2 regions of the Alteromonas sp. I10 genome follow, and region 2 is predicted to be linked to the other one. Evidence: predicted binding sites of a transcription regulator. Region 2 holds the regulator's gene; the other holds the start of a gene.
What was found. The regulator FliA, encoded in region 2, starts transcription of late flagellar genes. The targets are predictions, from matches to a motif close to CTAAAGNTNNNNNNNNNNNNGCCGATA.

Region 1 (15,050 bases), on a different contig from region 2:
CAATGAAACGGGCACGCCTGTGTATGCACCTGTTGATGGTGTGGTAACAATGGCTGATGATCTCTATTATTCGGGTAACACCTTGATTCTCGACCACGGCATGCGCGTGTTTTCAACGTTTCTTCATATGGATACTATAACGGTAGAAGTGGGTGAAACCGTCAAGCAAGGAGAGCAGATTGGAACGATAGGTTCAACAGGGCGCTCTACAGGCCCGCATCTGGATTGGCGTATTAATTTGGGAAACACTCGTTTAGACCCACAGACTATCATTTCGGGGTCTCCCGAAGAGTAACCATTAATTTGATTTAGTTTTAACAGTCATAAAGAAAAAGGCGCTTTCAGGTAAACTCTCAAAGCGCCTTTTTAGTTTTTACGCTACAGGGCGGAGTTATTTCCCCAGCCACTGATTAAGCTTTTCTTCATCAGTGATTTCAAAGTAAGCCATTTCTTTTCTTGCCTGAGTTACCTCAAGAGGCAGGGTTAGAAGCCGCCCGTCTCGAATAAGCGTTAACTCCACCTGCGACGTTTGGGCATTATCTAATAGGCGCTGAAGCTTCTGGGCATTGACGATATGACCGTCTAACCCAATGATGACATCGTTTAAAAGAACACCTGCCTTCATTGCGGCAAGACCCTCAAATACCTGCATTACCGTAAGTCCGAAGGTAGCTGGCTTTAACGTGGCGCCAAGCTGATTTTTAATAGCAGACAGCGAGGAGGCACCGCCTTTATCTTCAACTGACACGCGAGCACGAACCGCATAGTTAACGCCCATTTCAGATACTAACGAAGCCAATTCTACATCGTCTGTGCCATACACCACGCGATTTAAGTATTCTGAAACATCAATGCCAAAATGCGTTGTACATAGATTTTGGATCACGTCATCAGGCGTACCTTTTTCATCCACGCCATAGTGTTTCCACAATAACTGCATCAAGGTATCTAAATTCACTTGTTCGTTTGACTGCTTACGAAGGAGTAAATCTAACCCAAGGGCGATAATGCCACCCTTTGTGTAATAACTGACAATATTGTTAGTAGCGCTTGCGTCTTGCTTATAAAACTTTGTCCATGCGTCGAAGCTACTTTCTGCTACACTTTGTTTAAAGCGACCTGCGTTTTGCAAAAGTCGACTGACATTTTGCGCAACAATATCGAGGTATTTCTGTGGTTCAATAACGCCGGCTCTAGCAAGGGTGACGTCATCATAGAAACTGGTAAAGCCTTCATAAATCCACAGCTGGTTCGTGTACGTTTCCTGAGATAAGTCTGGTTTCACCATTACGCTAGGTTTAATGCGCTTAACATGCCATGTGTGGAAAAACTCATGGCTGCACAGACTTAAGAATGTGATGTAGCTGTCGGTTTTTTTCTCACTTTCACCAACTTGAGGAAGGTCGAAGCGAGGGTAAAGAAGGGCAGTAGAATACTTATGCTCTAAACCGCCAAACCCATTGTCGGCAAGCAGCGTCATAAACAGGTAGTTATTAATAGGTTGTGGAGCACCAAACAAATCTAGGTGGTGCTTGCAAATTGGCGTTAAGTCATTTGCTATGCGCTCATAATCAATATTGTTGTTACCAGAGAAAAGTAACGTAAACGTAACGCCGTCAACCTCAAAGCTGTGAGTGTCTGCAATGCCCACATAAATGGGATGATCAATGAGCTCATCGTAATTTTTTTCAACGAAGTGCCACCGAGACGGGCTTGTGCTTTCACATCGAGAAGGCATTGACGTATAAGCCTTCCATTCTGCGATTGTCGAATCGCTGTCGTTAAGCTCAATGTCCACCTCACACGGCACATTCTCGAAGCCGGAAACGTTTAGAAACGCACTGGTGCCATTTATAAACGCATATTGGTCGTTTATAAAAGCAGAGCGAATAGATAAGTCGTTGGCATAAACCGAGTAAACGACCGTACATGGTTTTCCAAATGTGTCTATACGCCAAGTTTGTTTATCGAGCTTATTTACCGAAAGGCTATAAACGCTTCTATCGCCAACATTTTCAGTACTATGACCTTCAGAAGTGTTTGCAGTTAGCTCGATAATGCTTTTGGCAAAATCGCGCACCATGTAGCTTCCCGGGATCCAGCTTGGAAGGCTAAGCTCAATTGATGAGCCAGAATGCTCAGGTATTTGCAGCGCGACAGTAAATTGATGGGCACGCCAATTGGAAATAGTTAACGTATAGCGAAGAGCAGAGGTCATAAGCGTCCGAAAAGATAAGCAAAACTATCTCTCAACTATATCAACCTATTGAGTTAATCCCAATAGATTGCCTGCTACTAAGGGGCAATTTTTACGTTTATTGAACATGGTTTTCAATCGTAGTATTGATAAGTTTTTGTTTGATGCGTACATTGAGTTAAATGACATTAAATCCAGCAATAACAAATACAAATGGCTGAAAAAATACAAAGCAATTTACTAAGCGAAGATAATTTGGAATCGTTGCGTACGCTGGTACCCGGCGATACAGTAGATTTACAAATTGCTATGCCTGCAGCGCCAAAGCGTGTGAAGACTGACTACATAGGCATGCTTATTGATGAATGTTTGCTTTTTCATATTCCAACATCGGCGAAGTGGATTACCGTTAGGGATGCTCTGACTGTTGGCAACGATATCGTGGTGCGTTCTGTGCTTGAGGGCGATACTGGCCAGGTTATTGCGTTTAAAGTGAAAGTACTCAAATTGCTTTCCAAGCCATCAGGCTTACTTATTACAACCTTTCCGAAACGTATTGAAAGTATAGGGCTTCGCGCTGTAAAGCGTGCTCAACTTGGCGTTTCAGTAACGTTAGAAGCTGACGTTTATCCCAGTGACGAAAACGTAACGGGGATCATCATAGATTTAAGTGAAAAAGGGTGCAAAGTAGCGTTACAGGTCAAGCCAAATTGGCCGGTAATGCTCGATGAAGCTGAGGTTAAGCTAAACTATTCGTTGGACGGTAAAGAAGTAGCGCTTACTGCAAAAGTTAAAAATCATAAGCTTGATAGTGATGTGGTTTATTATGGGCTCGCCTTTACCTGTGAAGAAAAATTGATAAAAACGCTGTTGTCCCGACACACATTGTTAACGTAGGAAAACAATAGTTGGGTGCTCTTTAGATAATAATCAAAATAACAGGCTAAGGGGATCTACATGAGAAGTATTGAGCGACTTTTAATGCAGTACGGTGAAAGCCACCAAAACAAGACCAACGTTATCATCCATGCTATTGCCGTACCCAGCATCTATTTTGTAACGATAGGTTTGCTGTGGAGTTTGCCGGTACCTGAAATGATAGCGCAGTTCGATATAACGTGGGCGCATATCATAGCGGTTCCCGTATTGTATTATTATTTTATGTTGTCTGGTCCGATTGGGGCTGCAATGACCCTCTTAACCATACTGTGTTTCGGTGCAGTTAATACCCTAGACCACTTCAGTATCTCAGTATGGTTATTTTCTCTTGTACTGTTTGTCGTTATGTGGATTTTGCAGTTTATTGGCCATCATATCGAGGGCAAAAAGCCTTCGTTTTTTGACGATTTGCGCTTCTTGCTGGTTGGCCCAGCCTGGTGGTGGGTGCACTGGCTGAAAAGAATGAATATCAGTTACTGAGCTTAATCAGCGAATTTATATAGCCAAAACATGTCTAATTTCAAGATTTTGCCCTGCGACAAGAAGCATAAGGGGCACGACCAAGGCGCTTGGGTCGTGGCAAGGCTTGCGTATAATCTTCTTATAAGTTTTTAAATTGGTAATATTGTGAGTCGCTTTCAGCGTGTAATAGAAAGTAATGAACGTTTATTTTGGACATTGCACAGTGCAGGCTGGGCAGGGTTCGCAATAATTTATTACATCGGATCTTTTCTCCATGATGTTCGACCCATTTGGGTTTTCATCATCATGCTTAATGCATATGCAGGATGGTTGCTAACCATTCCGCTTCGCTACATCTATCGATGGGCAAGAAAGCAATCACCGCTCAACATGATCATCATAGTGATTGTGTCGTGCTACTTAATTGCTTTGCTATGGGCCGTGGTAAAAAACATTAACTACTGGGAAATCTACAAGCACGGATATCGGCCAGACGAATGGTATATGTATTTTACCAACACTATTAACTCGCTTATAATGGTGGGGTGTTGGAGTGGTGTGTACTTTGGCATCAAGAACTTCCAAATGCTTCAAAAAGAGAAGCAGAACGCGCTAAAGGCGAGTACCATGGCGCACCAAGCTCACATAAAGATGTTGCGCTATCAACTCAACCCGCATTTTCTCTTCAATACGCTTAACGCTATCTCAACCCTTATTCTTTTAAAAGAGAACGACACAGCAGAAGCGATGGTGTCGCGTTTGAGTGACTTTCTACGTTATTCATTAGACAACGACCCGATAAAGCGAGTACCGCTAGGTCAGGAAATAAAGGCATTACGACTCTATCTAGAGATAGAGAAGGTACGTTTTGACGATCGTCTAGAAGTACTATGGGACATCGATGAAGGGTGTGAAAGTGCACTTGTGCCGAGCATGATCTTGCAGCCCATTATTGAAAACTCAATAAAGCACGCCATATCTAAGATGGAAAATGGTGGTCGTATAGCGATTACGGCACGTACATTTGGCAATGATTTGTTAATGGATGTTGCCGATAACGGCCCTGGTGCAGATATCAAAGACGGAACACTTAGTCGAGAAAACGGCGTAGGCCTAGCCAATATAAAAGAGCGTTTGCAATCCCTCTATCATCGTAATTTTGCATTCTCTATAGAACACAATCAGCCTTCAGGCGTGCGAGTTAGAATACGCATTCCCTATGAAGTTAAGGACGTATAACATGACAAAGCAAGTGATTAAAACCATTGTAGTGGACGACGAACCTTTAGCACGCAAGGGCCTTCGTGCCAGGTTAGAGCGTCATGATGATGTGCAGGTGCTTGCAGAGTGTCAGAACGGCCTGGAGGCTGTAAGTAGCATTTCTCAACATCGTCCAGATTTGGTGTTTTTAGATATTCAAATGCCTGGCTTAAACGGCTTTCAGGTTATTCACAAGTTGCGCGAACTGAAACAGCCCATTCCCATGATCGTTTTCGTAACTGCTTATGACAGCTACGCAATAAAAGCATTTGACGTGCATGCTTTAGATTATCTGTTAAAGCCAGCAGACGACGAGCGCTTAGGTGCGGCGTTAAACAAAGTACGTGAATATTACTCAACTCAGCATCAAGATGAGCAGTCACAAAAATTAGTAAGCCTTGTTGCTGAACTTACTGGCGATGATTGCGAAGAGATTTTACGCAAGTTAGCTAATGGTGAGCCGGTTGAAACCAATCCATACCCAGATGTATTGGCTATTAAAGATGGCTCAGAAGTAACGCGCGTAAACGTTCAAGACATTCAATGGATTGATGCTGCAGGTGATTATATGTGCGTTCACGCACTGGATGGCATGCATATAATGCGCAAAACCATGAAAGAACTTGAGCAGGAACTCAACCCACAGTTCTTTGTTCGAGTGCACCGTTCAGCTATTGCTAATATCCGTTTTGTTAAAAAGTTAGTGAGCCATATTAGTGGCGAATATCATTTAATACTTCAAAATGATACAGAACTTAAAGTGAGTCGCAGTCATCGTGATAAAGTGAAAGCGGCAATGAAGATGTAAAGAAGCTTGAGCATGAAGTACTAAAAGGCGGTGTTTTATTATAAAGCACCGCCTTTTTTGTTTTTTACAATCTATGAAAGTTTCAAGTTAAACAGCGTCTGAACCATCTTACTTAGTCGCAGCTGTATCTTTCGTTCATTAGGGTACGCATAGCGTCAACCCGGGCTTGATTGAGAGGCTTTGTTTCTTCCCAAGTTTTGGATAGGGGTACGGTAATAGGGCGCTGATTAACTTCACCAACCATTATGTTGGTGACGTCGCTTCCTACTAAGCTTATGGCGAATTCGCCAAGAGTAGTGGCGAGTAGTCGGTCCTGTGCTACCGGCGAGCCGCCACGTTGGACATGTCCCAAGGTTACTGGCCTAACGTCGTTGATATTGTGATACTGCAAAGCTTCGGTTAATCCTGTTAAGCCATTAGGCCAAACGTTTTCAGCTACTACAACAATAAAACTGACGGGCCCTTTCAAAGCACGCTGCGCTTTGATCTGGTTTACGATCTTTTTGATTTCAGTCTCAGCGGATTCAAAAAACTCAGGAACAACTACATAGTCAGCCGCAGCGGAAAGGGCACCATTTAATGCTAAAAAGCCAGCATTGCGACCCATTACTTCTACAAGGAAAATACGTTCGAACGCATCAGCTGTATCACGAACTTTATCGATAGAACTCATGGCGGTATCTATTGCGGTAAAGTAGCCTATAGTCGCATCAGTACCCGCTATATCGTTATCAATTGTTCCCGGAATACCAAGAATCTGGCCATCCCATAGTTCGCTCAACTTTGCTGCGCCGCGAAAAGATCCGTCACCACCGATTACAATAAGTGTGTCGATCTCGGCCTGTCTCAAGTTATCAGCCGCTTTTATAAGCCCTTCACGATTTTTAAATTCTTTACACCTTGCGCTGTGTAGTATGGTGCCGCCTTGCTGGATAAGATTGTGCGTTGAATCAAGAGATAGAGGAATAAACTCTTGCTGTAGTAATCCGTTGTAGCCGTGCTTGTAGCCAAGCAAGCTAAAATTAGCTTTCTGACACGCAATAATTGCGGCACGTATACATGCATTCATACCTGGGGCGTCGCCACCAGAGGTTAAAATTGCGACACGTTTTGACACATTAAAGTCCTTCTTTTTACAGGCAATGCCATTAAAGTAGAGTAAAGGCTGTGCAACGTAAAGTTCTCTATTGCGGATATTTATTGCGTAATATCAAAGTAAAATTCAATTTTTCAGTACACAGCAATAAGCGTTTTTGCTTGTCACGACGTAACTAACGTAAAAAAAGGAAATACTATGCGTTCATTGTTGGTTGTTGTCTTTATTATTTTTCTTACTTCATGCAGTTCTAAGCTGGCTTATAACAACCTGGATTGGTGGGTGTATTGGTACATGGACGATTACATCGAGCTTAAAGGTGAGCAAGAGGAGAAGTTTGATGCGCATTTACAAAATTGGTTGAGCTGGCACAAGAAGAGTGAACTTACTCGTTATAAAGCGCAATTAGAGGATATAAAAAGGCAGATTCAGAATGACACCCTTAATTCGAGTATTGTTTATAACAACCTTGAGTTAGCTAGATCGCATTGGGAGCGCGTACGAGACGAGGTCAGTCCTGAACTAGCGGCTATAGCTAAAACACTCGATGATGAACAAGTTGTCACCCTATTTGCGGCATTAGAAAAAGACAATAAAGAAGAAGAGGAAGAGCGACAAGAGGCGCTGGAAAAGTCTGAAGCAGAGAGACTTAAAGATAGAATTGAGCGAATACAAGAAACAATAAGTGAGCGTATTGGAGATCTAAGTAAAGAGCAAAAACAAATTGTTAGCACCTACGCACAACAATTTATTTCTACAGGTGACGCTTGGATAACGTATCGCAGAAACATTCAAAATGCGGCAAGAAAGCTATTCGTTTCGCGCAAGCAAAACGAAAGGTTTGAGCAAGAATTGGTGTCACTAATGCAAAATCCGGATAATTATAAAAGCGATGTGTACAAGCAAAGTAGTGCTCATAATATGACTGTGACGGCAACGCTACTGGCCGAGATATTTTCAACTCTTTCAGAGAAACAGCGTCAAACACTGATTGAAAACGTGGATGAGCTAATCGAAACGGTTGATAATTTTATGGATTAATTAGTAATACTCTGGCTCAGTACACATTCAGGTCGGTCGATACAGTACTGGTCTTCTCGTAATACAAGACGAAAACTCCGACCTATGGTGGTAGCACTCAGTACTAAATAAGGTATTAAGTTATAATTCTTTCCAATCGATTTTAAGAACTTTACCTTCTTCGTTAGCAACGAAAAGGGGAAGTTCGGTCAATTTAGTGTTTTTTTGTTTTAGTGTTTTAAGGCTCTCGTAGGAATACTGCCTCTGTATATGCCACTCTACCTTATTCCTTGATTTGTATTCTAAATCAATATTCCACCTACCCAGATAAGAAACCGCGCTTGGTTGAAGCGAGAAAAAGCAGCCATCGCATTCAGGTTTTTTAAAACGTCTTACCCCAATGTTCGAAAAAGCTGGAGTTATCGATTTTAGATAGTATTTGCCAGTTTTAACTTTGACAAGTTTTGGGAGGTGTTTCTCGTTAGCTTGACTACCCTCGAATTGCTGTGTGCTAGGTACTTTTAATCCGCGAATAACAAATATTTCACCACTGTTTAGCTCTTCAAATGTCATTCTGTGAATACCAGCATCGGCTAGTACAAAAGACTCGTTCTGACTTAGCGCCTGTTCATTGGCGCTAACCTCGTCGATTAAAAATGCCACCAGTAAAAAAACTAACAACCTCATAGCTCACCAGTTTTCTAATTCAAAAGCCAATATATTTAGAGAGTTCATCTCTAAGGTTGGTGTATTTTTCTTTGTAAGGCGCCTTAAGTGACATATCGTCAATCAATTTAAACAGCCGCTTACACTCATTAATGAGTTTCATTTCGGCTTTATCTTCTTTGATTGCAATTTGTAGAAGACATTGCAATAGATTAAGCGCAACCCCTGTATTTACAGGAGCAAAGCCTTGAGCAAGGGCAAACGAAGCTTTAGCACGTTCGTAATCTTGCTGCTGATAGTGTTGAATGCCTTCGCGGTTGAACTGTTGATAACTAGCTAAGTTTTTCTGAGCATTGAGGGCTTGCGCATCAAGCATGTTTAGACTGTTTTGGTCGAGCTCATCCTGTCTTGAAGTCAAAAGTGCATTCAACTGTAGCGCATCATCAAACTCACCCAGTTTATACATAACGTTAATACTGTCAGGAATAAACGCGGTAGGAACTTCCGTGTACTTATCGTCAAGAAGTGTTTGTGACGTTGTTAAGTGGCGTTTGGCATCAATCAGTTTGCCGTCTATAGCGCTAATTCTAGCGTTGACGATTGTACCAAATATATCTACGTCAAAATCTCTGTCCATTTTTTGAAGATGTTCATCAAACTTTCCTCTTTGCAGAGTTAGTAATGCTTCTTGCTGATACTTATTGCGCTGGCGCTTGTCGTCTGCAAACTCTGCGACATCTAAAAGGCTTCGGATAATACCGCACCAGTGTAAACTTGTTTTGTGAACGGTTCGTTTCGATAAATCCCAGATCGCTTGGCTTGAACTCGCTGCCAGCACTAAATCGTCATTTTGCCGACCTATTTCACAGGCTTTGAAATGCCTGGGTAAGGAGTAGGGTGACAGTTTTATTGCTTCTTTTATTGCATCTAGTGCTTTGTCGCCAGCTGTGGTGGCTTGGTGTGCTTGCGCAAGAATATCGTGAGCGTCTGCATTGAACCGGTTACGCTTTAGCGTTCTCTTGGCAATTGAAATCGCTTTCTCATATTCCTTTAAAAGCAAGTAAGTTTTTCCAATAGCTATTTGCGCCCACAGCACGGGTTTTCCGTCAATGTAGTCACGTAACACATCTAGCGCTTTATCGGGTTGCTTTATACGCCAATATAGCTCGACTAATAGCTGTTCACAGTGACCTTTATAGTGGGAAGGGGCGTCAAGTAACGCTTCGATATGGTCGATCGCACTGTTTATTTCACCCTGTTCAACGAGACTAAACGCTTGCTGGAGAAACTGTCTTTTTTGCCACGCACGAACGATACGAGACTTCAGCTGAACTTGAGAAAAGGGCTTAATTAAAAAATCATCTGGTCTACGTTCAATACTGCCCAACACTATCGGTCGAGCGCTATCTGCGCTTATCAGAATGAACACCGATGTGGGACTGATAAGCCTTCGAGTGCGCAACTCTTCAATGAGCTCATAGCCATTTTTGTTGTCAGCTCCCAAGTGTAGATCACAAATGACAATATCAAACTTATGCTTTTTACATAGTGATACCGCTTGTTCAGCAGATGACTTCGTAACTACATCAGATGCGCCCATCGAATGCATCAGCCCCTTCAATAAAAGAAGGAAAGGGCGTTGGTCTTCAACAATCAGTACTTGTTTGTTGCTAAATTGCATTTCAAATCCATGAATGAGCGCGCGATTACTTTATAGGAGTATATCTAATTCTAGATAATAAGCTTAAGAAAAACATTATCTTGCCGAAAACATAAGTATACAAATGAAGTTGTAAATAAGAATGTCGCAAGAAACTGTCGAAGCTCGTGAGCAAATACCTATTGACCCCAGTATATACTGGGAGCGCAGTGGTGTGCTTGCTAAAGCATCTGCGCAGGGAGCGTTGTTCTCTTTATATCTTGCTATGCAGCAACATAGTGTTGCCGAGCCATTTGAAATTGAAGCGGTAGCGTCAGAATCTGATGATAAAAGCAGCATCGAATCCAAGCTTGCATCGTTAAATTATTATAGAAGGCCATCGCTAGCCGCTAATGAAAGCGAATGGGGCAGAATGCGCGTTTTGTCTGAGTTAGTATCTCAAGACTATGCAGCAGCAAGATTATATTTAAGTATGAATCCCTCTCCACTATCACAAACTGATGATGCTAAACGTCTACCCGACGATGTAGTAGATAATTGTAGTTTGGCAACACAAAAGCGGTTGAAAAAGGAATACGCTAACACCGTGAAGGAAGATAATACGATGCTATACGATATCCTCTCATCACAAGATAAAGAACACCATTCACAACATGAAAATTCGTCACACTTCACATCTTTTGAGAATATTGCATAGCAGTTATTTCAATTCGTTGTTGCGTGCTAAGTTTGGGTTGACGTACGAGCGCTAATTCGTATCCGCCCTAGTTTTTATCATTCCTTTTTGTTATATTGCGCGCCGCATTTTTGCACTGGTCTTACGCTCCAATCAGCAAAGGTTAAAATATGTCTAAATATATTGTATGCGCAATGTATAAATTTGTTGCGCTTGAAAACTTCAAAGAAATCCGCCAACCGCTTCTCGAAACAATGGAAGCTAATGGCATTAAAGGTACACTTCTTCTTGCCCACGAAGGGATAAACGGTACGGTTTCTGGTACCCGCGAAGGTATCGACGCATTACTTGCTTATTTAAACAGCGACGAGCGTATTAATCCTATTTCTTGCAAAGAATCTCTTCACGATGAACAGCCTTTCTATCGCACCAAGGTAAAACTGAAAAAAGAAATTGTGACCATGGGCGTTGAGGGTATTGACCCTCGCAAAACCGTTGGTACTTACGTAAAACCTAAAGACTGGAACGCACTTATTAGCGACCCAGATGTTACGGTTATTGACACGCGAAACGGTTATGAAATTGAAATTGGTACGTTCAAACACGCTATCGACCCTAAAACCGAAACGTTTCGTGAATTTCCTGAATACGTAGCGAAAGAACTCGACCCGTCAAAAAATAAAAAAGTGGCTATGTTCTGCACCGGTGGTATTCGCTGTGAAAAATCGACGGCTTACTTGAAAGAGCAGGGGTTTGACGAGGTTTATCACTTAGAAGGCGGTATTCTACAGTACCTTGAAGATGTACCGAAAGAAGAGTCATTGTGGGAAGGCGATTGCTTTGTATTTGATAATCGCGTTGCAGTTAACCACGACTTAGAGAAAAGCCATTATGAGCAGTGCTACGCGTGCAGACTTCCAATTACTGAAGAAGACAAGCAGAGTGATAAGTATGAGCCGGGTGTAAGCTGCCCGCACTGCTTTGGTACCCATACCGACGATCAAATTGCTCGCTTTAGAGAACGTGAAAAACAGGTTCAGCTGGCAAAAGAGCGCCAACAAGAACACGTAGGAACGGAAGCGCGTTTGACCATGGAACAAAAGCGTCAGGAAAAAGCAGAAGCTCAACGTTTACGCGCACTTAAAGCAAAAGAAAATCAGGCGTAGACAGCTAGAAAGAAGGGCGTTACACTCGTGCTTATTGCAGTTGAAATAAGGAATGCGAGTGAGCACTCAACTTTCAGAATCTAAAATTGAAGAAATTAGAAAGGACTTCAGCTTTTTCGATCGTGATGGCAACGGCCAAATCGATTTGCCGGAGTTCATCGAGCTTCTAACCGTTATTTCACCAAAAACGAAAGCTAGCCACGTACAAGAAGGCTTTAAGCTTATCGATAGTAACGACGACGGTTACATCGACTTTGAAGAGTTTTTGGAGTGGTGGCAAGAAGGATGGTGGGAGTACTAAGTTTAAACTTAGTAACACTTATCGTCGACTGAGGCTTTTCGACACGCTAGGCTAAGTGTGGAAACGAGGGCTAGGCCACGTAAAAGAGCCAATTGAAAACGAGTGCTTTTAAGCACTCGTTTTTTTGTGTGTTGAGTTTGGCGTTTCGTTTTGGGAGTGAGATATAGCTTCCTTTGAATGGCCTTCAATGTCGGCTTCGAGCGTAAAGCGGACCTTGACCACAACCAATGCGCTGGTCCGCTTCAGACAAGGAGCTGACATTACTAATTGTCATTTATTTATTGTTTCTGCAAACCTAGATTCGTCGAATAACAGAACATCGTTTTTTCGGTTAGCGTATTTTTAGTTAACCTAAAATGCTGTAGTATGAATCGTTAAAAACATAACAGAAAACTTTTATATGTCTCAAAAGTCCAGAATGCTCGCAGGCAAATTGTACCTTCCATTCGATTCGGAGTTGGCAAGTGATAATAAAAAAGCAAGGGAGCTAACCCGACAATTTAATACCACGGAAGGTAAAGGGGGAGAATTTCGCAAAAGTATTTTAAAAGAACTCTTTAAAAAAACAGGTAACAACCTTTACATAGAGCCTCCTTTTAGAACGGACTATGGTTGTCATACGTCAATCGGTGAAAATTTCTATGCAAATTACGATTGTATAATTATTGATGTATGCCCCGTTAATATTGGGAATAACGTTTTCTTTGGCCCCAGAGTTTGCATATATACAGCTACACATCCGATTGATGCAACAGTCCGCAACTCTTTAATTGAATATGGGAAGCCTGTAACGATTGGTAATGATGTTTGGATTGGTGGAAACACTGTGGTAAATCCGGGGGTCACTATTGGTAGTAACGTTGTGATTGGTTCCGGTTCAGTAGTCGTAAAAAGTATTCCTGATAATGTAATAGCCGCAGGAAATCCAGCTAAGGTAATCAGAGAAATTAGTGATTCAGACAAAGTTTACTGGGAAGAAATGGCTCAAAACTATAGGGAAGAACAAGAACCGTAGAGTAGTTTAAAGCCAAGTAAAATATAATCTTGGTTGTCTGAAGTAAAGCCATTTGGCTCTCTGAAGGCTTTAATAGTCGATTATTGCAAACAATAATTTTCTATTTGCTGAACGTCTGCAAAACGTACTTTTCTGCCGTTTAATTACAAATATTCGAACGGCTGCTACTGGCACAAAGCAGAAGTAGCTAGTCAATAATCTATTCGTCCACAACTTGTCTATAGCAGAACTTAAAGCCTCGACAGATGAACCTACACGTTGGGCGAAGCTAAAAAAGTATGCTATGTAGTAAAGACTACCAATCAGCGCTGTATACTTTGTTGGCTGCGGACGCTTCTACTTCTAGTGGGGCTTTATCGTAACCGTATTCAGCCATGTCGAAAAAGTGTTGGGTGACAACTTCATCTAAACTGGCTCGTTCAATCTGTAACACATGCACTAATTCGTGGGCTAACTTGGGTCTATTAAGCTCGAAATCTTTACGAGCATAAATCGAATAGCCGAAAACTTGTGCGTTATTTATTATTCCTTCTCCAACAAGTCCAACGGCTTCGCCAAACACTTTAAGCGCGAAGTTTTCGTAGGGATATGGCACTTCATCTACATAAACAATTCTTACTTTCTTAGGCTGTTTTATGCCTATCTCCGATGCTAGCGCCAATTCTTGTTCGTTCAACGGTTGACCTATTTTTAAGCCTTTCATATCTGTTTCATGTGCCCACTCTATGTATTGCGGCAACAATACGCGTGCTATTATTTTTTCATAGGAAAGTGCCACAACGACTATTACTACAAACAAGGCTAACGATACGAACTTTATAAATTTCATGTGGTTAAAATCCATTTTAAAGGGGGAGTTTATGCCGCTTACACGCTTTGTTACAAACAGTTGAAGCGTGTAGTCAGCACAATCGACTTGTTTCTATATGCGTAGTAGAGCATATGATGGCGAAGTGTTCCATCAAAGGGCTGCAGGAAATGTGATTAAAAACAATGTGAAAGGTTACACACCGCTATTCAATAGTGAATTGTGACTAGCGGCGGTGATGGTTCAAACTACGATATAGAGTTTTACTCGTCGTCAGACAGAGTGTTTCTTGGCTTGCGTTTCACAGGAACCATACCAATGTCTTCTCCAGACATGGTATCGACACGTTTTTTAGTGCCAGGTTTTGCTGGTTTCGCTACGCGCTTTTTACCACTTTTCGCATTTGATTGTTTCGATACTTTTTTCTTCGGCGTAAAACCTTTGAAAGACGCCGAGAATTCGTCATGCGGTGAACACTCTAACGCATATTGAAGGTGATTCTTAAGCCCCTCGAAACTGTTCCAATCACGAGGGCCAATTAGCGAGAATGCTTCGCCTTTTTGCCCAGCACGGCCTGTACGGCCGATACGGTGAATGTATTCATCCGCGTTCTTAGGAAGGTCAAAGTTAACCACCAATCCAACTTTTGATAGATCTAGTCCACGAGAGGCGAGGTCGGTAGTAACCAGAATACTGTGCTGTCCACGAGCAAACGCACTCATTACTGCTGCGCGTTGGCTTTGTAGCATATCACCACGAAGCGCAATAGCTTCTAAGTTTTGTTCGTTAAGCAGTGCTGCAATTCTATCGGTATCTTCACGGGTAGCTGTAAATACGATAGCTTGGTTGTAGGTACGATTGGCTAGTTCAAACTGTAAAATTTGATCTTTGTTATCAACATTGTCTGCAAAGAAGCACTTCTGTTCGATATCGCCATGCTCTGCGGTTGAGTCTCCTACAGCTACACGGACAGCGC
Region 2 (15,050 bases):
CGTGGGTACTTGCCTGCCAAAGACCAGGTTAAGAAAAATGGCGTCCAATCAATGTAGTTGCGCAGCGTAGCCAAATCGGCGGTTACCGGTGTTACACCTAGGTTCGCAGGTTTTACTGGTAAAGTCGTAAAATCTGGCTTAAAAGCGTTTTCTCTGGCTTGAGCTAATGTCACCGGCTTGCTGCGCGGCTTTTTACGGGCGTGCTGTTCACGTACCGTATCGTATTCTTTTGCCAATTCCTGCGCGTAAATATCGCGGGACGTTTTGTTTAGAAGGCGCTGACATACGCCTACTGCTCTACTAGCATTTGGAACATAGGCTACAGGCGCATGGTAGTTTTGTTCAATTTTTACCGCAGTGTGCGCTTTAGACGTAGTCGCACCGCCAATAAGCAGCGGGATATCAAAGCCCTGACGCTCCATTTCTTTGGCAACGTGAACCATTTCATCTAGTGAAGGTGTAATAAGGCCTGACAGGCCTATCATATCAACGTTTTCATCTTTAGCGGTTTGTAAGATTGTCGCCGCTGGCACCATTACGCCAAGATCAATCACTTCAAAGTTATTACACTGAAGTACCACGCCAACAATATTTTTACCGATATCGTGAACATCGCCCTTTACCGTGGCTAATAGAATTTTGCCGTTACTTTTAGCGTCGTCTGACTTTTCTTCTTCAATGTATGGCTGTAAATGGGCTACCGCTTTTTTCATAACGCGAGCCGACTTTACCACCTGAGGAAGGAACATCTTACCTTCACCGAATAAATCCCCTACCACGTTCATGCCATCCATTAATGGCCCTTCAATAACGTGTAGTGGGCGCTCAGCTTGCTGACGCGCTTCTTCGGTGTCATCAATGATGTAGTCGGTTATCCCTTTAACTAGGGCGTGCTCTAAGCGCTTATTAACCTCTTGTTCGCGCCAGGATAAATCTTCTTTTGCGGCAGCCTTTCCATCGCCTTGATAGTTCGGTGCAATATCGAGTAAGCGTTCAGTGGCATCACTTCTGCGGTTTAAAATCACGTCTTCAACCGCATCTCGAAGTTCAGCCGGTATTTCGTCATATACCTCTAGCTGACCTGCATTCACAATGGCCATATCCATACCCGCGCGAATAGCGTGATATAGGAATACCGAGTGCATAGCTTCACGTACCGGGTTGTTACCTCTGAACGAGAATGAAATATTAGAAAGACCGCCTGAAATATGAGAGTAAGGGCAGGTTTTACGTATCTCACGGGTAGCTTCAATAAAATCAACCGCGTAATTATCGTGCTCTTCAATACCCGTCGCTACTGCAAAAATGTTAGGGTCAAAAATAATATCTTCAGGTGGAAAGCCGACTTCTTCTGTCAGCAGCTTGTAGCTACGCTGACAAATTTCTACTTTTCGAGCCTGCGTGTCAGCCTGACCAGTTTCGTCAAACGCCATCACTACGGTTGCTGCACCATAGCGTTTTATTAGCTTGGCTTGGTTTAAGAAGAGCTCTTCCCCTTCTTTTAAGCTGATAGAGTTAACAATCGCTTTGCCCTGCACGCACTTAAGTCCTGCTTCGATAACATCCCATTTAGACGAATCGATCATAATAGGTACGCGGCTAATATCAGGCTCAGAGGCGATTAGGTTCAAAAAGGTGATCATGGCCTGCTTAGAATCAAGCATGGCCTCATCCATATTGATATCGATGATCTGCGCGCCGTTCTCTACTTGTTGCCTTGCGACATCAAGTGCAGTTTCATAATCACCTTCAAGAATAAGTCGTTTAAAACGAGCGGAGCCTGTTACGTTGGTACGCTCACCGATATTAATAAATGTAGAAAATTCTGCGCTCATAATGCCCTCCTAGTGTACAAACGGCTCTAGGCCTGACAAACGCATTTTGGGTTCAAACTGTGGCACTTTTCTTGGCGCAATTCCATTGACCGCGTTAGCAATATCGTGAATGTGTTCCGGCGTACTGCCGCAGCAGCCACCTACAATATTCACTAGCCCAGACTGCGCCCATTCTTTGATGTGCTCGGCCATTTCAGGGCCTTCCATGTCGTATTCACCAAACTCGTTCGGTAAACCAGCGTTAGGGTGCGCTGAAATTAAGCACTCACTAACAGTAGCAACTTCATCTACGTATTGGCGCAGTAAGTCTGGTCCAAGAGCACAGTTTAAGCCGAATGAGAATGGACTGATGTGTCGCATGGAATAATAAAACGCTTCCGCGGTTTGACCAGACAGCGTGCGCCCTGAGGCATCGGTAATCGTGCCAGACACCATAACGGGCAGCGATATACCTAGCTTTTCAAAAACCGACTCTACCGCATAGGCTGCCGCTTTCGCATTAAGTGTATCGAAGATGGTTTCCAGCATGATTAAATCTGCACCGCCTTCAATGAGCGCTTCGGTAGACTCGCTATACGCTTCCACGAGTTCGTCAAAAGTAACATTGCGTTTGCCTGGGTCGTTAACGTCAGGCGAAATTGAAGCAGTGCGGTTTGTTGGCCCAAGTACGCCCGCCACGAAACGGGGTTTGTCGGGTGTCTTTGCTGTGAACTCATCGGCAGCTTTACGCGCCAATTTAGCTGCAGCTAAATTAATATCACGGGATTGAGCCTGCATATCGTAATCGGCCATAGCGATAGTCGTAGCATTAAACGTATTCGTTTCAATAATGTCCGCGCCAGCTTCAAAGTAATCACAGTGAATTTGATAGATGATATCGGGCTGGGTAAGAACCAACAAATCGTTGTTACCCTTAACATCGCAGTGCCAGTCGGCAAACTGTGTTCCGCGATAATCTTCTTCTTCTAACTTATGGCGCTGAATCATGGTGCCCATGGCGCCATCTAATATAAGGATGCGCTTTTTAGCGGCTTCTGTAAGCGTTGCTTGCGCGCTAGAATTTGGTCTTTGGCTCACGTGCTACCTCTTTGGCTGTGACTTTTCAGCAAGCTGACTTAAATCGTAAGGCGTGGTCTGATAGACATAATAATTCAGCCAGTTTGTAAACAATAGGCTGCCGTGTGAGCGCCACTGTACAATAGGAGACTTGGCTGGATCATCCTCTTCAAAATAATTTTTTGGAATTACTGGCGTTTGTCCCGCGGCAATATCTCGAAAATACTCATCTTTAAGTGTATCTGGATCGTATTCCGGGTGGCCCGTCACAAATACCATACGCTTATCTTCTGACGCCACAATATAAGCGCCTACATCGTCAGACTCTGCAACAACACTAAGTCCATCGACGCTGTTATACAACGAGGTGTTAATATGCCCATAACGGGAATGTGGTGCGTAAAATGAAGGATCAAAGCCTCTTAATAGCTCATTGTTCGGGTCATTCACTTTATGTTTAAAGACACCTGAAAACTTTTCGTCTCTAAGCTCTCGTGTAATGCCGTAAAAGTGATACATGGCGGCGTGAGCAGCCCAACATAAGTAAAGGGTTGAGTTCACGTGACGCTGCGCCCACTCCAATATGGTGGTCATGGTTTCCCAGTACTTTACTTCCTCATAATCGATAAGCGCGAGAGGCGCACCGGTGACAATAAGGCCATCGTATTTCTTATTCGCTACCGCTGAAAAGTCGTGATAGAAAGCATCCATGTGCGATTGGGGGGTATTCTTCGGCGCTTGATTATCAATTCGAATTAAATCCACGTTTATTTGCAGTGGCGTGTTCGATAATAGACGAAGTAACTGTACCTCTGTTTCTATCTTGTTCGGCATTAAATTAAGAATACCGACTTCAAGAGGACGAATATCCTGATTGGCAGCCCTGTCCATGTCCATGGTAAAAATGTTTTCACCTAGTAGTACATTCTGCGCGGGTAACTGCTCAGGAATACGAATTGGCATAGAGGGCTCCAGTGATAAATTACAATATCTGTATTGTGTCTATAACTGGCGATATGTCAACATCTTTACGTCTAGACGTCTAAACGTTTTTTCTCTGGTGCTCAAAAATACTAATTATTTTGTTTATGCACCATTACCAACATCTCAGCTTCGGCACGAGGAATGTCGCAGGCTTCAATAATTTCATCAATGCTAGCGCCTTGCTTGACTAAGTCCGCCGCACGCTGATATAGGCGTAGGGAAGGATCTTGAAGCTTGAGTTCTCGAAGCTGGTTTTCAATATCAGTTTGCTTTTCGTCTAATTCTTGAAGGTGTCGAGTGATCACCAAGGTGCGTGCTTGCGCCTCAGTTTGTTGATTATTTGCATTTTTAGCAAGGGCTTCAGTGCGGGCAATAGCCTCTGCGTTAGCATGTTCGCTTTCGCTTAATGCAGAACGCAACTGCTTAATGTGTGAATACAGCACACCCATCGCGGCGATGAGTATAACTACAAGAATACACAGTATGAGTTCTAATAAGGTAGGTGCAGCAAGCTGCCAATCCATGGACATAACCCTTGGGGAAATGTAGGCAGTATTATAATCAATACCGCCTATTCATTTATTTAGATGTTGCTAAGCTCATCCCACTCTTCGTCGCTTAACAATTTATTAAGATCTACAAGAATAAGCAGTTCGCCGTCGCGGTTACTTACACCTTGGATAAACTTAGCACTCTCTTCAGTACCTACGTTAGGGGCACTATCAATCTCTGAAGATTTCAAGTAAACCACCTCAGCGACACTATCCACCAGAATACCAACCACCTGCTCGTCAGACTCAATAATAACGATACGGGTATTGTCAGTAATTTCTGTTGGCGGTAATCCGAAACGAGCACGCGTATCGATAACCGTTACTACGTTACCACGCAGATTGATAATACCAAGTACATAGTCAGGTGCACCGGGTACAGGGGCTATTTCGGTATAACGCAAGACCTCTTGAACTTGCATCACGTTGATACCGTAAGTTTCTTCACCTAAACGATACGTTACCCATTGAAGGACTTCGTCGTTGCTGTCGGTGGCGTTATTATTTATTCTTTCGTCGCTCATGAACCTGGCTCCCAATACTATGGCGTCTGGTCGTTACTGCCTAAGCCTTTGTTAAGCATAGATATTAATTCTTCAACGTCAATTAACGCGCACATTTTTTCTTTAACCATCCCTGCTAACCAGGGACGCTTACCTGTGGACTCGCGCCATTTAACATCATCGGTAGTCAAATTGACCGTATTGACTAGCTTTTCACTAGCCAGACCCCACGCACTTTCCCCTAACATTATAAGATATCGGTAGTTAAGCGATTGTGCGAGGTTTTCGTCATATTTTTCTGGCATTACCCATTTTGCAGAGTCAACAACACTTAGTTTAGACTCTCTGTGCAACATTACACCCATAAACCAATCAGGTTTTCCAAATAAAGGGCCAATCTTCTCAATTTGGTGGATCCCACCTAGCGACGTCAAAGGCACCGCAAGTGTTAACCCTGCAACCTCAAAGAATAGCGCCTGAAAGCGAAAACCGAGAGTATCCTTTAGTGGAACTTTTGTTTTTTCAGCGCGGTTTAACGCAGCTTCTTGTTCATTTTCTACTAAAGTTTCTGCGTGAGACTGTTGCTGTTCATCTTCAATTGTCTTTGCTTTTTGCGTTTCAATTAACGATGTAACCTTTTCCGCTATCGCTTCTTGTTCATTCGATAGCGGCTCACTTTCATTGGCGGTAGAAGCAAGTGCCGTTTCAGCCATCTGCTGAGAAGCCTGCTCGAGCAATTTTGCCGTGCGCGCAGTCACATCTTCCGGTGCTTCTGGCTCTTTGAGGAGGCTATCAAGGTATGCCTCCATCACTTCTTCACGGGCAAAAGGCGATTGCTTGCTCATGTTCTCGTTATTTCTCCAATACCGCTAATAGTTTCTCGTACGCAGACACACCACGTGTTTTGGGGTACGCTGCGGAAATGGGAAGCTGTACTAAACTTGCATCCCTGAAGTGCGTGTCGACGGGAATAACCCCTTCCCACACGCGCTCACCATAGTCATTCATTAAGCGCTTTCGCGATGCAAGCGCCGCGTTAGTGCGCTTATCAAACATAGTTGGAATAATCACAGTATCAAAGGATTTGTCCAACGAACGTCCCATAATTTCCATGGTACGAATCATTCTGTCTAGCCCTTTAAGCGCCAGATATTCCGTTTGGGTAGGCACGATAACCTTGTCACACGCTGCAAGAGCGTTAACCATCAGCACCCCAAGCACTGGAGGGCAATCGATGATAGCAACATCGAATTCCCCTGCGATTTTTGCCAACACTTTTTTTAGGACTAAGCCCATACCTTGTTCGCTACCCATCGTTCTATCTAAGGTCGCGAGCGCCATTGTTGCAGGAAGCACATATAAGTTGTCTAACTTTGTCGGGCACAGACAATCCATAACATTATCGGCCGTAATGTCATTAGACTTAATAAAAATATCGTAAACTGAATGACTTGACGCTTCTGCATCGATACCGAAGTAATAACTCAGCGATGCATGTGGATCAGTATCAATCATGAGCACTCGCTTGCCTTGCTGTGCAAGCAAGCCGCCAAGGCTCACCGTAGTGGTAGTCTTTCCTACACCACCTTTCTGATTCGCTACTGTCCACACTTTCATATTTGCTGTTCCATTACTGTTCAAACTGCTATCGCATTTCGGTTTGAACGCAACTGCTCATATCATCAATGTTTATATTTTTACTGGATATATTGGCAACGGCTACAGCTTGAGGCATACCGTACACAACACAGGAATCTTGGTCTTGAGCCCAAATCGTTGCGCCTTTTTCCTTGAGCATTCGACATCCTTCTCTGCCGTCAGCCCCCATACCCGTCAATATAATTCCTAATACATCCCCACCATAAGCTTTAGCCAGAGAACTGAAAGTGAGATCAACACTGGGCTTATAATTCACCTTGTCACTCGCATTTGCGTCAACAATGGCAATGCGTTTATTCGCACCTATGGTTTCTAGCAACATTTGCTTCCCACCGGGAGCAAGATACGCATGACCTGGTTTTAGAATGTCACCGTGCTCGGCTTCTTTTACTCTAATCTTACAGTTTGTGTCTAAACGCTGTGCAAATGCCGTAGTAAATGTTCCAGGCATGTGTTGTACAAGCAAAATGGGGTAAGGAAACTCTGCAGGTAAAGGAGACAGCACTTTTTGAAGCGCCACAGGCCCGCCTGTAGAAGCCCCAATTGCCAAACACTTGTAGTGCTTTCCCGTCGCTCTTACAGACGAAACGGTTGGTTGTTTGGCTGCGTCTTTATGCCCTGATAGCAACCCTGATGTTTTAAAAAACGCCTGCTTTGGCGCATTATCAGGAAGCTTTCTTGCCTCTGTAGAGCGAAACGACGGACGCTTAAGACCAATACCACGACGCGCTATTAAGCGTACTTTTGTACACAACAAGCGCGATGCGTCTTTTCTGTCCTGCGCGATATCTTCAAATTTCTTCGGTAAGAAATCGAGCGCGCCCGCTTCTAACGCATCTAATGTCGCTTGCGCACCATGATGCGTAAGCGACGAAAACATAAGAATAGGTGTAGGCCGTTTGTCCATTATGGCCTTTACAGCTGAAATGCCGTCCATGACAGGCATTTCAACATCCATCGTTATCACATCCGGCTTAAGCGCTTCTGCTTTTTCAAGTGCATCGCGCCCATTTCTCGCTTCCCCAACAACTTCAAGTTCCCTATCGCCATCGAGTATTTCTTTTACTCGACGACGATAAAAAGTCGAGTCGTCCACGACAAGGACTTTAAAGACCATGGATTATTATTCCTGTTAATTCATCGCCTTACTTGATGGGTTTACGCGCATACCGTTTAAGCAGGCTCGGAATATCTAAAATTAGTGCAATTCCACCGTCTGATGTAATCGTGGCTCCCGCCATACCAGGCGTGCCTTGCAATAATGCATCAAGAGGTTTAATAACCACTTCTTCTTGGCCTATTAGCGCGTCTACTACGAATCCTACTTGTTGTGTACCAATTTGCACTACAACAACGTGTCCCTTTTCTCTATCGATGTTTTTGGGACCTCGAATCAACCATTCACCAAGGAAGAACAACGGAATTGCTTTTGAACGAACTATCATTGTTAGCTGGCCATCGACCGTGTTGGTCTTTTTGATGTCCATATTTATTATTTCGTTCACCGCACCTAATGGTAACGCAAAGGTTTGTTTTCCTACAACAATCATTAGCGTCGGAAGAATGGCTAGCGTTAGCGGAACTTTGATATCCAGTCGCGTGCCTTTTCCTAGCTGTGAATCAATGTTCACGGTGCCGTTAAGTTGGTTAATTTTGGTCTTAACCACGTCCATGCCCACACCGCGACCAGAAATATCACTAATTTCAGTTTTGGTTGAGAACCCTGGCGCGAATATCAAGTTAAACGCTTCAACATCCGACATCCGTGCAGCTGCGTCTGCGTCTAGTACACCGCGACTAATAGCAATTTCTTTAAGCTTTTCAGGATCCATTCCTTTACCATCATCTTCGATGGTTAGAAGAATATGATCGCCTTCTTGAGATGCCGATAGCTGAACCGTACCCATGCGCGGCTTACCCGCTGCAGCACGGTCATCAGGCATTTCAATACCATGGTCGACGGAGTTTCTCACCAAATGCACAAGTGGATCGGCCAGTGCTTCAACCAGGTTTTTGTCTAAATCAGTTTCCTCACCCACAAGCTCAAGGGTTATTTCTTTTTTCAAGCTTCTAGCGAGGTCTCGAACAACGCGAGGGAAACGACCAAACACCTTCTTGATTGGTTGCATGCGGGTTTTCATTACCGCACCTTGCAAGTCGCCCGTTACCACATCTAAGTTGGCAATGGCTTTGGACATGCTTTCGTCGTTACTGTTGATACCCAAGCTTATTAGCCTGTTTCTCACTAGTACGAGTTCACCCACCATGTTCATAATTTGGTCAAGACGCTTGGTATCTACACGTACTGTAGTCTCAGCAGGAGGCGCAGCTGGTGCCGCCTTCTTCTCATCTTTTTTAGGCGCTGCTTTTGGTGCAGCAGGCGCGCTTGCTTTAGCTGGCGCTGCGGCGCTAGGAGCAGGCGTCGCTTTTGGCGCAGCGGGCGCTGCTTGTTTCGCTTTTTGAACCGCTTCTGTTGCTGCCTTATCTACAGGAGGCTCTGGCGCCTTTGAAACGGCTCCCTGCTTGGTAGGCCCTTGCCCTGAGCCATGTAGTTGGTCAAGCAGTGCTTCAAATTCGTCATCGGTGATTTCTTCATCACCAGCTGAACTCGGCGTAACTGGTGCTGGAGCTGGTGTATTTGCCTTTGGCGCAGCTTCTTCACCACCAAACTTGCCTTTGCCATGTAAATCATCGAGCAGCGCTTCAAATTCTTCGTCGGTGATATCGTCGTTATCACTAGCGGCAGCAGGTGCAGCAGCCTTTGCAGGTTCGCTTTTAGCCGCTGAGGACTGTCCTGGTGCCCCAGAGCCATGAAGCTCATCAAGCAGCGCTTCAAACTCATCTTCAGTGATTTCGTCAATACCGCCGCTATCACCAGAACTTGGTGCCTGTGCAGTAGGCTCTTCAACAACTAATTCTGGCTCTTCAATCGCGGGCTCAGGTTCTGACGCCGGCGCGCTTTGTTCACCAAAAATATTCTCATCTGGAGATTCCGGGCGACTTAGTTTGTGTAACAAGTCTACTAGGTGTGCATCTGCTGGCTCTAATGGATCCCGAGCTTTCACTCGTTCAAACATTTCAACCACCACATCTGTGGCTTGCAGAATAATATCCATCAGTTCAGGGGTTAGTGTTCGTTGACCGTTACGCATTACGTCAAAGACGTTTTCCGCACCGTGACAAATTTCTACTAACTCGGTAAGAGACAGGAACCCTGCTCCCCCTTTAACTGTGTGATAACCACGGAAAATTGCATTCAGCAAATCCGCATCTTCAGGATTGTTCTCAAGATCAACGAGCTGTTCTTGTAATTGTTCAAGTATCTCTCCAGCCTCAACTAGAAAGTCCTGTAATATATCCTCGTCAACATCAAACGACATGCGCCCGCTCCCCTAAAAACCTAAGCTAGACAGAAGATCATCTACATCATCTTGGCCTGACACGACGTCGTCGCGCTTATCGGCATCAATGATAGGGCCTTCTGCCTCTACACCATCAACCTTATCGGCCTTAACGCTAGATGGTTTAGTTTGTTCTGCACCGTCGCGTTCACCAAACATGGTAAGCATGTTAACTAAGCTGTCTTCCACTTCTTTAACCAAGTCGATAACGCGGCGAATAACCTGACCAGTTAAGTCTTGATAACCTTGAGCCATCAATACTTCTGTAAGTAACTGTGTAAGTTTAGCTGACTGTGCCGAACCTTCTTCCAACAATTCGTCTAAGTCTGCGCATAAAGCCTTGAATTCACCCAACTCTATTTGGCGATTCATCAGCTTCTTCCACTCAGGCATAACCTTTTCGATGCGCGCCGACAGCATTTCAGCTATAGGCATGCTCGCTTCAACGGCATCCATAGTAGTATTAGCAGCTTTTTCAGTTTCTTCAATTACGTAGGTTAGGCGGGATTGTGCATCGGGAATATCATCGGTCGCGAGATTTTTAATGCGGTCGTCTATTTGGAAATTATTCAGCGCGTCATGGAGCTGACGCGTCAGTTTCCCTACTTCGGCAAATAACTCAACGTTTTCTTTCATTGAGGCCGCTTCTAATAGGGCATTGGCTGAAGCGTTGTCACCCTCTTCAAGGTAGGTGACAAGCTGTTTTGCTTCTTCCAACGAAATTGGAACGTTTACATTCGTTGACATCCAGTAAACCTCATTTCTCTGGTGAGCGTCTGGATCAACCTAAACGTTCGAATATTTTATCTAATTTTTCTTTAAGTGTTGCTGCAGTGAACGGCTTAACAACGTAGCCATTAACACCTGCTTGCGCAGCGGCAACAATTTGCTCTTTCTTCGCTTCAGCAGTAACCATAAGTACTGGTAGGTGCTTGAGCTTGTCATCGGCTCTAATCGCGCGAAGCAAGTCAATACCCTGCATTCCAGGCATGTTCCAATCGGTAACTACGAAATCGAAATCACCTTGCTGCAACATAGGCAATGCAGTACTTCCGTCATCCGCTTCCTGGATGTTGGAAAAACCCAAATCTTTAAGTAGGTTTTTGATGATACGTCTCATGGTAGAAAAATCATCGACCACGAGAATTTTCATGCTTTTGTCCAAAATAGCCTCCAGTGAGGGGTTAATTGTTATTAATTTCTATTCTTCGTCAGCTTGCCACGACTTCATTCGTGATTTGAGTTTTAACATGGCCTGACTGTGAATTTGACTGACTCTCGATTCACTTACATCAAGAACCTCACCAATTTCTCTTAGGTTCAGCTCTTCATCATAATACAGCGAAAGTACAATCGCTTCTCTTTCAGGTAATGTCGTAATTGCATGGGCAAGCGCTTTTTGGAAAGCGCCTTGCATCAAATCTTCCAGTGGTGCGTCGCTACCTCGATTTTGCTCTGTCGAAATAACATCTTCTGACACACCTAAATCTTCAATACCTACCAGCTTTCCGGCATTTACTTCATTAAGCATTTGGTGATAGTCCTGCAAGCTTACATTAAGCTTATCAGCAATATCAGAATCTCTAGCATCGCGGCCTGTTTCGCTTTCTACTTGCGAAATTGCTTCAGTGATCGCTCGGCCATTTCGGTGAACTGAACGCGGTGTCCAATCCCCTTTGCGAATTTCATCTAGCATAGCACCGCGAATGCGAATGCCGGCAAACGTTTCAAAGCTGGCTCCTTTTGAACCATCAAAGTTTCGCGCGGCTTCTAATAATCCAATCATGCCTGATTGAATTAAATCGTCTACAAGAACACTAGCCGGCAATCGCGCTATCAAGTGATGCGCTATACGCTTAACCAATGGCGCATGTCTTTCGACTAACTGCGCTTTATCGGTTTGTTGTTGATAAGCGGCTGCCTTGCTGTTCAACGCTGACTTCCTACGGCTTTTTCTGCAACTAATTGTTCAATGAAAAACTCTAAATGGCCACCTGGCTGCGCTGGAATAGGCCATGTTAAGGCTTTACTCGCCAACTGTGTTATTGCAACGGCTGCCGGTGAACCTGGGTAAGCATCGACAATGGCTGTTTGTTTACGCACTGCTTTACGAATGTTCTCGTCAAACGGTACTGTCGCCACTAATTCTAGTGCAACATCTAAAAAACGCCCTGTCACTTTGCTCAATTTACTAAATAGCTTTTGGCCTTCTCGCACGTCGCGCACCATATTAGCCACAACTTTGAAGCGGAAAACACCGTGCTCTCTATTCAGAATTTTTATCAATGCATACGCATCTGTCAATGAAGTAGGCTCGTCACACACAACGACCATGATGTCTTGTGAGGCTTTTGAAAAGCTCAACACCATGTCTGAAATACCTGCCGCTGTATCAACGATAAGCACGTCAATTTGCGAGCGCAGCTCACTAAAGGCACGAATTAGGCCAGCGTGTTGCGTTGGCGACAATTCTGCCATCGACTGCGTGCCTGATGTGGCAGGGGCAATCTTTATTCCGTGCGGACCGGTCACTAATACTTCATCAAGTGTACATTCGCCGGAAAGCACGTGGGATAAGTTTTTCTCAACACGCAAACCTAACATAACGTCTACGTTAGCAAGACCGAGGTCCGCATCGAGAACCATTACACGTTTACCTTGCTTCGCCATGGCGATAGCGGTGTTCAATGTAATGTTTGTTTTACCTACGCCACCTTTGCCACCGGTGACGGCGATTACTTTGATTAACCGTGATTGCTTCATTTTTCTTAAGCTACTCGCTTGGTCGTCAATCATACTGCTTATGCTGTTTTAATTGCGTTGTTACCACTAGTATGATTCAAACCGTACTTTTTATAAAGCTTTGCAGCAGCGGAAACCAAAGATTTCGCTTCTGCAATCTTAATGTCTTCAGGTACTTTTTGACCATCGGTGACATAACTAACCGGTAATTGGTATTCAACCGCTGCACTAAGCACCTCTCCTAAAGAGTAGCACTCATCTAACTTTGTGAAAATACAGCCACTTAGTTCAATATCATCATACGCTTGAATGATTCTCTGCAAAGCAGGATATTGCGTATTTGCTTGCGCTACCAAATATTTTTTAACATTTGGCATTTGTCCGTTATCAAACTGCTTAATTTGTTTAATTAATCGACTGTCTCTTTGACTAAATCCAGCCGTATCAATCAATACTAGTCGCTTATGACGAAGTTGGAATAATAAATCCGCAAGTTCTTCACTAGTCTGCGCTTTTCTCACCGTGCAGCCAATAATCTTTCCGTAAGTCGCTAGCTGCTCATAGGCGGCAATTCTATACGTATCAATGGTAATCATCGCAACCGACTCTGCACCGTATTTCTGCGCATAGCGGGCAGCAAGTTTCGCAACGGTAGTTGTTTTACCGGTACCTGTTGGCCCTACTAATGCAACAGCACCTTGTGCGCTAAGTATATCGTTTCCTGTCACATTTATGCGATTAGCCAATAGGTTAAGAAGATATACCCATGCATCTCGTTCGTTGTAATGTGACGGCGTATAGCTAATAAGCTGTTTCGCTAACGCGTTGCTTAACCCCATATCGGTTAAACGGGTGATTAGATATTGATGAACAGGTTTTTGACGTTTGTTCTTAGCTTCCATCAAGTCGGCCACTTGATATTGCAATACATCGCGAAGAGACGCTAGCTCTTCCTTGATTTGCGCAAGCTCCGCTGACTGCGTCACAGAGGTATCATCCATACTTGACGCTTGATGCTCTGGGAAAGCGTTCTGACGAACTGGTTCATGAGAAGACTGCTGGGCTTCTACGTCGTCAATAAAGGCTTCTGAGAAGTCTAAGTGCGAAGCAATTTCATTGGCGTGCTTAGCATTCGCTGTCATTGGTTGGTTAGGTTGCGCAGGACTCGCCACGCCATTATTTCCACCGTGCTGCTTTTCTAGCAGTGCTTTAAGGCTATCAGGACCGTCGTCACCAATGATTTCGCTCAAGCTAGGCACTGCCTTTTGACCGGGTGTTTTTGCAGCGGCTTGTGGAGACGCTTTCGGCGTAAACAACTTCGCTTCAGGCTCTTTGTCGTAGGCTGCGACAAGCTCAATACCGTCAGCGACTTTGCGATTTGACATGATCACAGCGTCACTGCCCAATTCAGCTTTAACTTGGCTTAACGCCTCACGCATATCTTTGCCGAAGAAACGTCTAATTTTCATTGCAACCTCTCCAATCACCCAGTGTCAGATTATTGACCGACCGAACTGACTATTTTTATTTGTTTGTCGTCAGGCACTTCTTGGTAAGACAGAACATGAAGCCCAACAACCGAATATTTTAAGAAGCGAGACAGAACGGGTCGTAGCATGCCTGAGGTAAGGAGTACTGCAGGCTCTCCTTCTAACTCTTGCTGCTGACTGGCTTGCTGCAATGATTTTTGCAGCTTGTCTGCCAGACCTGGTTCTATGCCAGCGCCATCTTCGCCACCTGCTTGAAGTGACTGGTGCAACATCTGTTCCAACTCTGGCGCCAAGGTTATGACAGGTATCTCTTTTGCACCTTGAGTAATTTCTTGGACAATTAAACGTTTAAGGGCAATACGCACTGCAGACACTAAAACATCGGGGTCTTGGCTGCGCGTGCCGTACTCACTGAGTGTTTGCACGATTGTACGCATATCGCGAATAGGCACGCCTTCAAACAATAAGGTTTGCAGTACCTTCACGACGGTGCTTAGAGGAAGAATGTCTGGTACTAATCCTTCAACCAGTTTCGGATGCTGCTTGGCAAGCATATCAAGAAGTTGTTGCGCTTCCTCGTGCCCTAATAATTGATATGCATTGTTAGAGAGTAATTGGCTTAAATGGGTCGCTACAACGGTCGCAGCGTCTACTACTGTGTACCCAAGGGTTTGAGCATGCTCCCGTTTATTGGGCTTAATCCATACTGCGTCTAAGCCGAACGCGGGGTCTTTAGTGGCACGCCCTTCTAATTTACCGAACACTTGCCCTGGATTAATAGCAAGTTCTTCATCGTGACTGATGATGGAATCGCCTATCGTTACGCCTA

Region 1: the regulator FliA is predicted to act here: its motif matches at 10,192-10,218, upstream of BZA03_RS13980 (VC2046/SO_2500 family protein).

Annotation. Positions count from the first base shown of each region.
Region 1 is NZ_QJJN01000007.1:37,521-52,570, forward strand. Features, by position in the region: gene BZA03_RS13930 (M23 family metallopeptidase) at 1-295, shown strand, start outside; gene BZA03_RS13935 (M61 family metallopeptidase) at 392-2,218, opposite strand; gene BZA03_RS13940 (PilZ domain-containing protein) at 2,411-3,094, shown strand; gene BZA03_RS13945 (DUF962 domain-containing protein) at 3,155-3,616, shown strand; gene BZA03_RS13950 (sensor histidine kinase) at 3,764-4,837, shown strand; gene BZA03_RS13955 (LytTR family DNA-binding domain-containing protein) at 4,839-5,666, shown strand; gene BZA03_RS13960 (ATP-dependent 6-phosphofructokinase) at 5,779-6,783, opposite strand; gene BZA03_RS13965 (DUF6279 family lipoprotein) at 6,961-7,803, shown strand; gene BZA03_RS13970 (hypothetical protein) at 7,924-8,469, opposite strand; gene BZA03_RS13975 (response regulator) at 8,489-10,129, opposite strand; gene BZA03_RS13980 (VC2046/SO_2500 family protein) at 10,251-10,805, shown strand; gene BZA03_RS13985 (rhodanese-related sulfurtransferase) at 10,955-11,950, shown strand; gene BZA03_RS13990 (EF-hand domain-containing protein) at 12,003-12,251, shown strand; gene BZA03_RS13995 (sugar O-acetyltransferase) at 12,652-13,266, shown strand; gene BZA03_RS14000 (hypothetical protein) at 13,562-14,095, opposite strand; gene BZA03_RS14005 (DEAD/DEAH box helicase) at 14,338-15,050, opposite strand, start outside.
Region 2 is NZ_QJJN01000001.1:130,786-145,835, reverse strand. Features, by position in the region: gene metH (methionine synthase) at 1-1,835, opposite strand, end outside; gene BZA03_RS00560 (homocysteine S-methyltransferase family protein) at 1,845-2,912, opposite strand; gene metA (homoserine O-succinyltransferase) at 2,916-3,854, opposite strand; gene BZA03_RS00550 (DUF2802 domain-containing protein) at 3,965-4,399, opposite strand; gene BZA03_RS00545 (chemotaxis protein CheW) at 4,459-4,950, opposite strand; gene BZA03_RS00540 (chemotaxis protein CheW) at 4,968-5,774, opposite strand; gene BZA03_RS00535 (ParA family protein) at 5,782-6,546, opposite strand; gene BZA03_RS00530 (chemotaxis response regulator protein-glutamate methylesterase) at 6,575-7,705, opposite strand; gene BZA03_RS00525 (chemotaxis protein CheA) at 7,734-9,968, opposite strand; gene BZA03_RS00520 (protein phosphatase CheZ) at 9,981-10,736, opposite strand; gene cheY (chemotaxis response regulator CheY) at 10,771-11,154, opposite strand; gene BZA03_RS00510 (RNA polymerase sigma factor FliA) at 11,191-11,922, opposite strand; gene BZA03_RS00505 (MinD/ParA family protein) at 11,919-12,785, opposite strand; gene flhF (flagellar biosynthesis protein FlhF) at 12,791-14,200, opposite strand; gene flhA (flagellar biosynthesis protein FlhA) at 14,230-15,050, opposite strand, start outside.